2 regions of the Bacillus arachidis genome follow, and region 1 is predicted to be linked to the other one. Evidence: predicted binding sites of a transcription regulator. Region 1 holds the regulator's gene; the other holds the start of a gene.
The links. The regulator Rex, encoded in region 1, represses fermentation and respiration genes when NADH is low (regulators of the CRP and FNR family bind a similar motif). The targets are predictions, from matches to a motif close to TTGTGAAATATTTCACAA.
Positions count from the first base shown of each region.

Region 1 (5,335 bases):
TCAATTACAACGCGATCACCTAATGGCTTTAGCATGAACAATTACCTCCTCATTTGTCTATGTAAATTTTCTTTATTAGCACTCAAGTTCCCCGAGTGCTAACACACTTATAATAATAAATAATCTAATTTTCTTTTGCAAGTAAAAAAATCATAATTTTTTCGCAAATTGTGATATAAACTTTTTCTATGCAACAATAACAGAAATAATTCTAAAAAAGCCTTTTGTATATGAATCAGCTTTTCCACTTACCGTATGTTACAATATGAAAGATGCCATAAGTTATTTTCTCTATAGGTACAGCTTTTTCCTGTCTCCTATTTCACTTTCGATGAAAGATTTACAAAAAAATAATAATAGAGACCGTTATTATGTATCCATGGCTGGATACTTACATGTTATCCTGCCTTATCTCATAAACTAGAGTTAGAAAGGATGGTTAACCAATTTGAAAAAACAATATTGGTGGATTATAGTTACATATATTCTGATGCAATTATCAGGTATCATCGGATTACCGCTTCTTGCAAAAACCGGATTTTATAATAATAGCGGTTTAACACGAGATGAAAAAATACAAATCATGACTGGTCATTGGGCAATTATTAGCTTTTTCATTGCGCTATGTGTTGTCCTTTGGCTATTACGAACAGATATTCGCGAAAGCCGTTTCGACACAACACGTTCCAGTGTTCCTGCCACAATTGGTTGGATTTTTATTGGTTTCTTTTTAGCTTTCTTTTCTCAAACAATTGCAGGCACAATCGAAATGCGTTTATTAGGCATTAAACCTGGTTCTGAAAACACAGCTCGCTTAATGGAAATTGCAAGAACTACTCCTTGGTTCCTTATTGTTATATCGATAATGGGGCCCATTTTAGAGGAAATTGTCTTTAGAAAAATTTTATTTGGTACATTGTATAAGAGATTCAACTTCTTTATCGCTGCTATTATTAGCTCACTTGTATTCGCAGCAATTCACTTTGATTTTACACATCTATTGGTATACACTGCTATGGGGCTTGTATTCGCCTTTTTATATGTAAAAACAAAACGCATTATCGTTCCTATTATGGCACATGTTGCAATGAATACGATGGTTGCATTAGCTCAAGTTATGATAAGTAACGAACAAATACAGGAAATGATTAAAGAAGCAGAAAAAATGCAAGGATTTATCGGAGGATTTTAAATATGAGAAATTCACCATTGTTCATGGCAGCACTGTATTTCCTTCTTGGGTGCGTCTTTACACGTTTCGCAATTACGAACGTTACAGATACAATCTGGAACTTTGGGACACTGCTGTTTGCTGCTATGGCAACAATTGACTTTAATTTGGCGCTTCGACTTATCTTAGTCAAATTTACAAAGAAAAAGCCACAATAAAACGCAGAGGGAATCCCTCTGCGTTTTATTGTGGATAATTTTTCAAAAAATAAACTAGTGTTTGTAATTCTACAGCTAAATCAATATGATGAATTCTTATATTTTCTGAAACATTTAATCGTGCTGGTGTAAAATTTAAAATTCCGTGTATATTTGTTTCGGCCAATCGATCTGCTACAGCTTGTGCAACGGTAGCGGGTACTGTTAATATTGCCACTTGTATATCACTTGTTAGATGCTCTTCTAATTCATCTAAATGATATACAGGAATTCCTCCGATTTCTTTTCCAACTTTCTCTTCATTGACATCAAAAGCCATTTCAATCTTTGTATTATTATTTTTCGTGAAATTGTAATGTAAGAAAGCGGTCCCTAAATTACCTACTCCAATAAGTGCTACACGTGTTATATCATCTTGATCGAGCGTTTCACGGAAAAATGATAGTAAATAATTCACATTATATCCGTATCCCTTTTTTCCTAACGCTCCAAAATATGAAAAGTCTCTTCGAATCGTTGCTGAGTCTACTTTGACAGCTTCACTCAATTCCGCTGATGAAACACGTTGCTTACCAGAAAGAGATAAGTTTTGGATAAATCGATAGTATAGAGGCAATCGTTTGGCAGTGGCCTGTGGAATCTTTTGCTGATCCATGTAACCTCTCCTCTCTTCCTATCTTTGTTCATATGATTGAAACAAATACAGAAGTTTAGCACTTATGACTTTCCTTGTATAATAGAGAGAAGACTTCTCTCTTTATTTTAAACTATACACTATTTTTAGTATGATTGAGAAATATAAACATGGCAAAGTTAAGAAATTATTTGAGGTGAAAACATTGATTTTATTACAAGTGAATGGGCTTTCAAAATTATACGGTGCTGAAACAATTCTTGCAAACATTAAATTGGAGGTTCAAACAAGAGATCGTATTGCACTCGTTGGTCGAAATGGTGCTGGAAAATCTACATTGTTAAAAATAATCGCTGGAGAGTTATCTCATGATGGCGGTGAAATGATAAAACCAAAAGATGTTTCAATTGGTTATTTGGCTCAAAATACCGGTCTTGAAACTTCCTTAACAATTTGGGATGAAATGCTCACTGTCTTTACACATCTACAGCAAATGGAGACAAAACTTCGAAGGTTAGAACAGGAAATGGGTAAAGAAGAGAACTTTTCAAATGCTACTTCGTACGAAAGATTACTCGCTGATTATGATCAATTGCAGTTAGACTACAAAGATCAGGGCGGTTATCAATATGAAGCTGATATTCGCTCCATTTTGAGTGGACTCGGTTTTCCAGTTGAAACACATCAAACAACGATTTCTACGTTAAGTGGTGGCCAAAAAACAAGACTTGCTCTTGGGAAACTACTATTAACCAAACCAGATTTACTCATCTTGGACGAACCGACAAACCATTTAGATATCGATACATTAACATGGCTTGAACAATATTTACAAGGCTACCCTGGAGCTATTTTAATCGTTTCTCATGATCGCTACTTTTTAGACAAGCTTGTCACACAAGTATATGAAATTTCTAATAAGGAAAGCAGACGATATGTTGGTAACTACAGTAAATATTTAGACTTAAAAGCCGCACTATATGAACAGGAAATGAAGCGTTACGAAAAACAACAAGAGGAAATTGCTAAGCTAGAAGACTTTGTCCAAAAAAACATTGCTCGTGCATCTACAACAAAACGTGCACAAAGTCGTCAGAAACAATTAGATCGAATGGAATTACTAACCAGGCCATTAAGTGACTCTAAGTCTGCATCCTTCCACTTTGATATCGAAAAGCAAAGCGGAAACGACGTATTACAAGTAAAAGATGTTTCAATTGGATATGACGAAGAACCGATTATTGGGCATGTAAATATGCGTTTGACCCGAGGGGATAGTGTCGCACTAGTCGGTCCAAACGGTATCGGAAAATCTACATTATTAAAATCGATTGTGAATAAATTGAAGGCGTTAAGCGGTGAAATTTCTTTCGGTTCAAATGTATCTATTGGATATTATGATCAAGAACAGGCAAACTTAACATCATCTAAGCGTGTTTTAAACGAACTATGGGACGATTATCCGTTAGAACCAGAAAAAGAAATTCGCACTATACTCGGTAACTTTTTATTCACAGGGGACGATGTATTAAAACCTGTATCTTCCTTAAGTGGTGGCCAAAAAGCTCGATTAGCTCTAGCAAAATTGATGATGCAAAAATCTAATTTACTGATTCTCGATGAGCCAACAAATCATCTTGATTTAAATAGTAAAGAGATTTTAGAAAATGCCTTGATTGATTATCCAGGAACTCTTTTATTCGTTTCTCATGATCGTTATTTTATTAACCGTGTCACAACTACAGTTGTTGAGTTATCAACAGATGGTGCACAAGAATATTTAGGTGACTATGACTACTATATTGAAAAGAAAAATGAAATGATTGAGCGTGCGGAATTCGAACAACAAGAAGAGGATACACCAATCCAAAAGAATATTGCTCAAGAAAAATTAAATTATCTTGAAGAAAAAGAACGTAAGAAGTTGGAGCGCCAACGTATACGGAAAATTGAAGACATTGAACAAAACATCGCAAAGTTAGAAGAGGAAATTGCAACATTAGAAGAAGAACTTTGTCTACCCGAAGTATATGCTGACTACGAACGAGCTAGTGAAATTACAACAACAAAGCAGACAAAACAAGAACAATTAGAAAAATTTATGGCGGAATGGGAAGAATTACACGTATAAGCCCTATATATTCATATGATGAAAACAAGGTAGTTGAAAATTATTCAACTACCTTGTTTATTTTCAATACAAAGAGTTATCGTCGAAGGTCTGACCTTAATAATATTATCCACAACTTTATACACATATCCACCATTATTATATAAATATAAAAATAACTTTTCCACATTATACACAGACCACAAAAAAGTTATGCACATTTTATACTCACAACAAAGCCCACATTATCAACAGATAATATGGGCTTTATCCACAATTTGTGGTTAATTATGTGTATAACTATGCTTCAATATCTAATCCTGGATTTGCATTTAAAGCCAATGATGTACGTTTTCCTTGCTTATATGCAATTGTACCTGCTGCTGCAATCATCGCTGCATTATCTGTGCACAAGGATAGTGGTGGAATAATTAGCTCAATATCCTCTTTCTTAGCAAACTCTTCCTCTAGAGAAGCACGAAGTCCTTTATTTGCTGCAACCCCTCCAGCAAGAAGCACTTGTTTTACACCATATGCCTCTGCTGCCCGTACCGCTTTCGTTACTAGTACATCTATTACACTCGCTTGGAAGCTAGCTGCTAAATCCTCTGGCGCGATTTCTTCTCCACGCTGTTTTGCGTTATGCACAGTGTTGATAACTGCTGATTTCAATCCACTAAAGCTAAAATCATACGAATCCGGCTCTAGCCATGCACGTGGTAAATCAATCGTTGGCCGTCCTTCATGCGCAAGACGATCAATATGAGGACCACCTGGATACGGCATAGATAATGTACGTGCAACCTTATCATATGCTTCTCCTGCCGCATCATCTCTTGTTTCGCCAATTACTTCAAACGAACCATGTTCTTTCATATAAACAAGCTCTGTATGTCCCCCAGAAACAACAAGTGATAACAAAGGGAATTGTAGTTCTTTTACTAAGCGATTCGCATAAATATGCCCAGCAATATGGTGAACACCCACAAGAGGAATATTATGAGCAAAGGCAATTGCCTTTGCTGCATTTACGCCAATTAAAAGTGCTCCTACTAAACCCGGCCCTTCTGTCACAGCAATTGCATCAATATTATCAAATGTAACGTTCGCTTCTTTTAAAGCTTCTTCTAATACAACTGTAATTTGTTCTACATGATGACGAGATGCGATTTCCGGTACAACTCCTCCAAAACGCTTATGGC
Region 1 covers NZ_CP127376.1:255,000-260,334, reverse strand. Annotated here, with positions in the region: gene groES (co-chaperone GroES) at 1-35, opposite strand, end outside; gene QRY57_RS03145 (CPBP family intramembrane glutamic endopeptidase) at 449-1,192, shown strand; gene QRY57_RS03140 (YdiK family protein) at 1,195-1,389, shown strand; gene QRY57_RS03135 (redox-sensing transcriptional repressor Rex) at 1,415-2,044, opposite strand; gene QRY57_RS03130 (ABC-F family ATP-binding cassette domain-containing protein) at 2,229-4,154, shown strand; gene tsaD (tRNA (adenosine(37)-N6)-threonylcarbamoyltransferase complex transferase subunit TsaD) at 4,434-5,335, opposite strand, start outside.

Region 2 (5,335 bases), 1.0 Mb from region 1:
AAGACTTTATCATCGATACGATTCAAATTGATCGGGCGTATGATGCTGGAGCGGATCTCATTTTACTTATCGTTGCTGCCTTGCCGAAGCAAAAGTTACAAGAATTATATGCATATGTACAAGAGCTCGGATTAGAAGTAATTGTAGAAGTACACAATGAGGCGGAATTAGAGATAGCGCTAGAACTAAGCCCTCATGTGATTGGAATAAACAATCGTAATTTGAAAACATTTGAAGTAGATCTCAGCACAACTGAAAATCTAGGAAAACGGCTAAATGAGGAAAATATACTTTGGATTAGTGAGAGTGGAATTCATACGGAAGAAGATATCATGCGTGTGAAGAAGGCCGGGGCAAAGGGTATTCTTGTTGGGGAAGCGCTGATGGCTGCACCTTCCGTCGGAGACTTTTTCCAATCGCTGAAGGTGATAACATGAAAGTGAAGATTTGCGGCATTACCGATGTAGAAACAGCAAAAGTAGCTTGTGAATACGGCGCAGATGCTATTGGATTTGTATTTGCGAAAAGCAAAAGGGAAATTATACCTGAAAGAGCAAAACAGATTATTGATGAGCTTCCAGTTGATGTAATGAAAGTGGGTGTGTTTGTAAATGAATCGGTAGAAGTCATCCAGGAAATCGCAAATGATTGTGGCTTAACGCATGTACAACTACATGGGGATGAAGGGAATCATCATGTTAGAAGATTGAATATTCCGTCTATAAAAGCAGTTGGTGTACGTTCGAGTGAAGATATAGAGCAATCACCAGACTATGAAGCTGATTTTCTCTTATTTGATAGTCCGAAAGAAAAGTTTCATGGTGGAAATGGCAAAACATTTTCTTGGCAGTTACTAGATGATATGCCAGATGAAATTCGCAAAAAGTGCATTCTAGCTGGTGGATTACACATTGAAAACATTAAAGAAGCGATTGAAATTGTTAAGCCGTATATGGTAGATGTCAGCAGCGGAGTAGAAACAGATGGCAGGAAAGATCGTGAGAAAATAAAACAATTTATTAGAAAAGCGAAGGAGTGTTAGGAATGAAATATGCATATCCAGATGAAAAAGGTCATTACGGTATATATGGAGGACGTTACGTTCCAGAAACGCTCATGCAGTCCGTTTTAGAATTAGAAGAAGCGTATAAAGAAGCGATGCAAGATGAAGCCTTTCAGAAAGAATTGGAGCATTATTTACAAACGTACGTTGGAAGGGAAACACCGCTTTATTTTGCAGAGAACCTGACAAAGTATTGCGGCGGGGCGAAAATTTATTTAAAGCGTGAAGATTTAAATCATACAGGAGCTCACAAAATTAACAATACAATTGGGCAAGCGCTTCTTGCAGTACGAATGGGTAAGAAAAAGGTTGTAGCTGAGACAGGAGCTGGACAACACGGAGTTGCAACGGCGACGGTATGCGCATTACTCGGTTTAGAGTGCGTCATTTTCATGGGAGAAGAAGATGTAAAACGCCAAAAGTTAAACGTCTTCAGAATGGAACTATTAGGAGCAAAAGTTGAAAGTGTTGCAGCGGGTAGTGGAACGCTAAAAGATGCAGTAAACGAAGCGCTTCGCTACTGGGTTGCACACGTGCACGATACGCACTACGTAATGGGATCTGTTCTTGGACCGCATCCGTTCCCGCAAATTGTACGTGATTTTCAAAGTGTAATTGGGAAAGAAACGAAGAAGCAATATGCAGCGCTTGAAGGGAAATTACCAGAAGCAGTTGTGGCTTGCATTGGCGGGGGAAGTAATGCGATGGGGATGTTCTATCCATTTGTACACGATGAAGAAGTTGCTCTTTACGGCGTAGAAGCAGCAGGGAAAGGCGTTCATACAGAAAAGCATGCAGCAACACTAACGAAAGGAAGCGTTGGCGTCCTTCATGGTTCAATGATGTATCTCCTACAAAATGAAGAAGGACAAATTCAGGAAGCACATTCTATTTCAGCAGGGCTAGATTATCCAGGAGTTGGGCCAGAACATAGTCTGCTAAAAGATATTGGCCGTGTCTCTTACAACTCAATTACAGATGAAGAAGCGCTGGCTGCATTCCAGTTACTAACGAAAAAAGAAGGAATTATTCCTGCGTTAGAAAGCTCACATGCTGTAGCGTACGCACTTAAACTGGCGCCTACGATGAAGCAAGGTGAAGGACTTGTCATTTGTTTATCGGGCCGTGGTGATAAAGATGTTGAAAGTATAAAACGTTATATGGAAGAGGTGTAAATGATGGGAGTAGAAAGAATTACGGCAGCGTTTCAAAATGGAAAAAAAGCATTCATCCCATATGTAATGGGGGGAGATGGTGGCTTAGAAACATTAAAGGAACAAATTCGCTTCTTAGATGAAGCAGGAGCGAGTATTGTTGAAATTGGTATCCCTTTTTCTGATCCAGTTGCAGATGGACCAACAATTCAAAGAGCAGGAAAACGAGCATTAGATAATGGCACAACGCTCGGTGGAATCTTTCAGGCATTAGCGGAAGTAAGGCAAGAAGTAAATATTCCATTTGTACTTATGACCTATCTAAACCCGATTTTAGCATTTGGAAAAGAACGGTTTATCGGAAGTTGTCTTGAAGCTGGGGTAGATGGAATTATCGTTCCAGACCTGCCATATGAAGAACAAGATATTATTGCACCACTTCTTCGTGATGCGAATATTGCTTTAATTCCACTTGTTACAGTAACGAGTCCAGTTGAACGGATTGAAAAGATTACGAGGGAATCGCAAGGGTTTGTTTATGCGGTAACGGTAGCGGGGGTCACTGGGGTTAGACGTGACTTTAAGCAAGAAATTCATAGTTACCTAGAAAAAGTAAAAGCGCATGTACATCTTCCAGTAGTTGCTGGATTTGGCATATCGAAGGCTGAGCACATAGAGGAAATGATTACTGTATGTGATGGAGTTGTTGTTGGGAGTAAGGTAATTGAGTTATTAGAAACAGGAAAGCAGAATGAAATTTGTGAGTTAATCGCTACAGTGAAATAATAAGAAGAGGCTACCTGTTAAGGGGCCTCTATTTTATTAGAAAATAAAGGTGTTTGTTATGTATGAAAACACATGAATCAAACAGTTGAATAATGAGGGACTTTCATTAGAAGCAGACAATCTTTATCAAAATATACGCACAATCTAGTGGAATTTCCGTAACACGAATGATTGACGTAAACCAAAGGTGTTGTTAAAATTATTTCTGGGATTAATGTGAATTTATTCACAAATTATAATTTTGAATGTGAAAACATTCACAAACATTAAAAGTGTTTCTTAAAAATATTCTTTAAAAGGAGTGATACGTTATGAAAAGAATCGTAACACTAAGTACTCGTAAACTGACAGATACAGTAAAACATGGCGGATGTGGTGCGTGCCAAACATCTTGTCAATCAGCTTGCAAGACGTCTTGCGGAGTTGCAAATCAAAAATGTGAAAACACAATGAACAGATAGAAAAGAAGAAAGATACCGCCCAACTGCTTTCCGGATGGGCGGTCATTTTTATCCCGTATGAACAAGAAGTAAAGGCTCCATTAACGGAAGTGTTACTTTATAGATAAAAGGAGTTTGATTATTAATCATGATTCATCAATATAAACTAAACGGGTACAACATTGTACTCGATACTTACAGTGGATCAGTACATGTTGTTGACGACCTCGCTTATGAAATCATCGCGCTGTATGAGACTACTGCTGCAGAAGAAATCATAACAATGATGTTAGAAAAATACGTACATGATTCCGATATCTCTGAGAAGGACATTCGGGAAACCATTGCAGATATCGAAGAGCTAAAAAATGATGGGCAACTCTTTACTGAGGATGAATATAAGAGCCTCTCAATTGATTTAACAAATCGCCAAACTTATGTAAAGGCTCTTTGTCTCAATGTTGCACATACATGTAACTTATCATGCGAATATTGCTTCGCCAGCCAAGGGAAATACAATGGAAGTAGAGCGATTATGAGTTATGAGGTTGGTAAAAGAGCTATCGATTACCTATTGGAAAACTCCGGTCACCACAGAAACCTCGACATCGACTTCTTTGGCGGAGAGCCGCTTATGGCCTGGAAAGTTGTAAAACAGATTGTCGCTTACGCAAGAAGTAAAGAAAAAGAGTACAAAAAAACGATTCGCTTCACCTTTACTACAAATGGTATGTTGCTAAACGATGAAGTCACTGATTTTTTGAATAAAGAAATGTACAACGTCGTATTGAGTCTTGATGGAAGAAAAGAAGTCCATGATCACCTTCGTAAAACAGTAACTGGAAAGGGAAGTTACGATTATATCGTTCCGAAATTCCAGGAATTCGTTAAAAAACGTGGAGATAAAGAATACTATGTGCGTGGAACCTATACTCACAACAACGTTGACTTCACCAATGACATTTTTCATATCGCAGATCTTGGTTTCGACAAGCTCTCGATGGAACCGGTTATCTGTAATCCTGGGGAACCATATGCACTCACCGAAGAGGACCTTCCAGATATTTATAACCAGTACGAAATTCTTGCTAAGGAAATGATAAAGCGTGAGGAAGAAGGTAATGGATTCACTTTCTATCATTACATGCTTGACCTTTCAGAAGGCCCTTGCATCCAAAAGAGAATTTCAGGCTGCGGCTCAGGAACTGAATATCTCGCTGTTACGCCATGGGGTGAGCTTTTCCCTTGCCACCAGTTCATTGGGGATAACGAATACAGCATGGGAAACATCTGGGATGGGATTACAAAACAAGAGATGCAATGTCAATTTAAAGAGAGCAATTGCTACTCGAAGCCAGAATGTCAGGACTGCTGGGCAAAACTTTACTGCAGTGGCGGTTGCCCTGCCAACGCACTGCACGCGACCGGCTCCATCAATGGAATCTACGATTTCAGCTGTGACATCTTCCGTAAGAGAGTAGAATGTTCCATGATGGTTAAAGTAGACGAATCCATGAGAGCTATGGAAAGAAACAAACAAGCCGTGGCTCAATAAGCATAAAGATATGATAAGGCTGAGAGATAAGTCGAAAATTTGATTTATGCTCAGCCTCTCTAAAGGTGGAAAGCTTCTTCACTTTTTTAAACATCGCGACTTTAGTTCAAATCTACATTCCCTTACATAATTACAATTCTAATCAATCTCTTATCCGTTTTCTAATCTCAGCAGCTAGGTTAGTAGGATTATCAATTTCAAAAAAGACATATTTGTATTTTTCATGACCATCTAGTTCGATCATTACAAGAGGTACTCTGTTTTCATAAGAGAGAAAATGCCATTCATCAGCATATTTAAAACTACCTTCAAAAATGTTAAGTGCTGAAATGGAAGT
Region 2 covers NZ_CP127376.1:1,272,220-1,277,554, forward strand. Annotated here, with positions in the region: gene trpC (indole-3-glycerol phosphate synthase TrpC) at 1-437, shown strand, start outside; gene QRY57_RS07910 (phosphoribosylanthranilate isomerase) at 434-1,042, shown strand; gene trpB (tryptophan synthase subunit beta) at 1,045-2,238, shown strand; gene trpA (tryptophan synthase subunit alpha) at 2,242-3,003, shown strand; gene scfA (six-cysteine ranthipeptide SCIFF) at 3,315-3,464, shown strand; gene scfB (thioether cross-link-forming SCIFF peptide maturase) at 3,592-4,998, shown strand; gene QRY57_RS07935 (hypothetical protein) at 5,141-5,335, opposite strand, start outside.
Region 2: the regulator Rex is predicted to act here: its motif matches at 3,218-3,235, upstream of scfA (six-cysteine ranthipeptide SCIFF).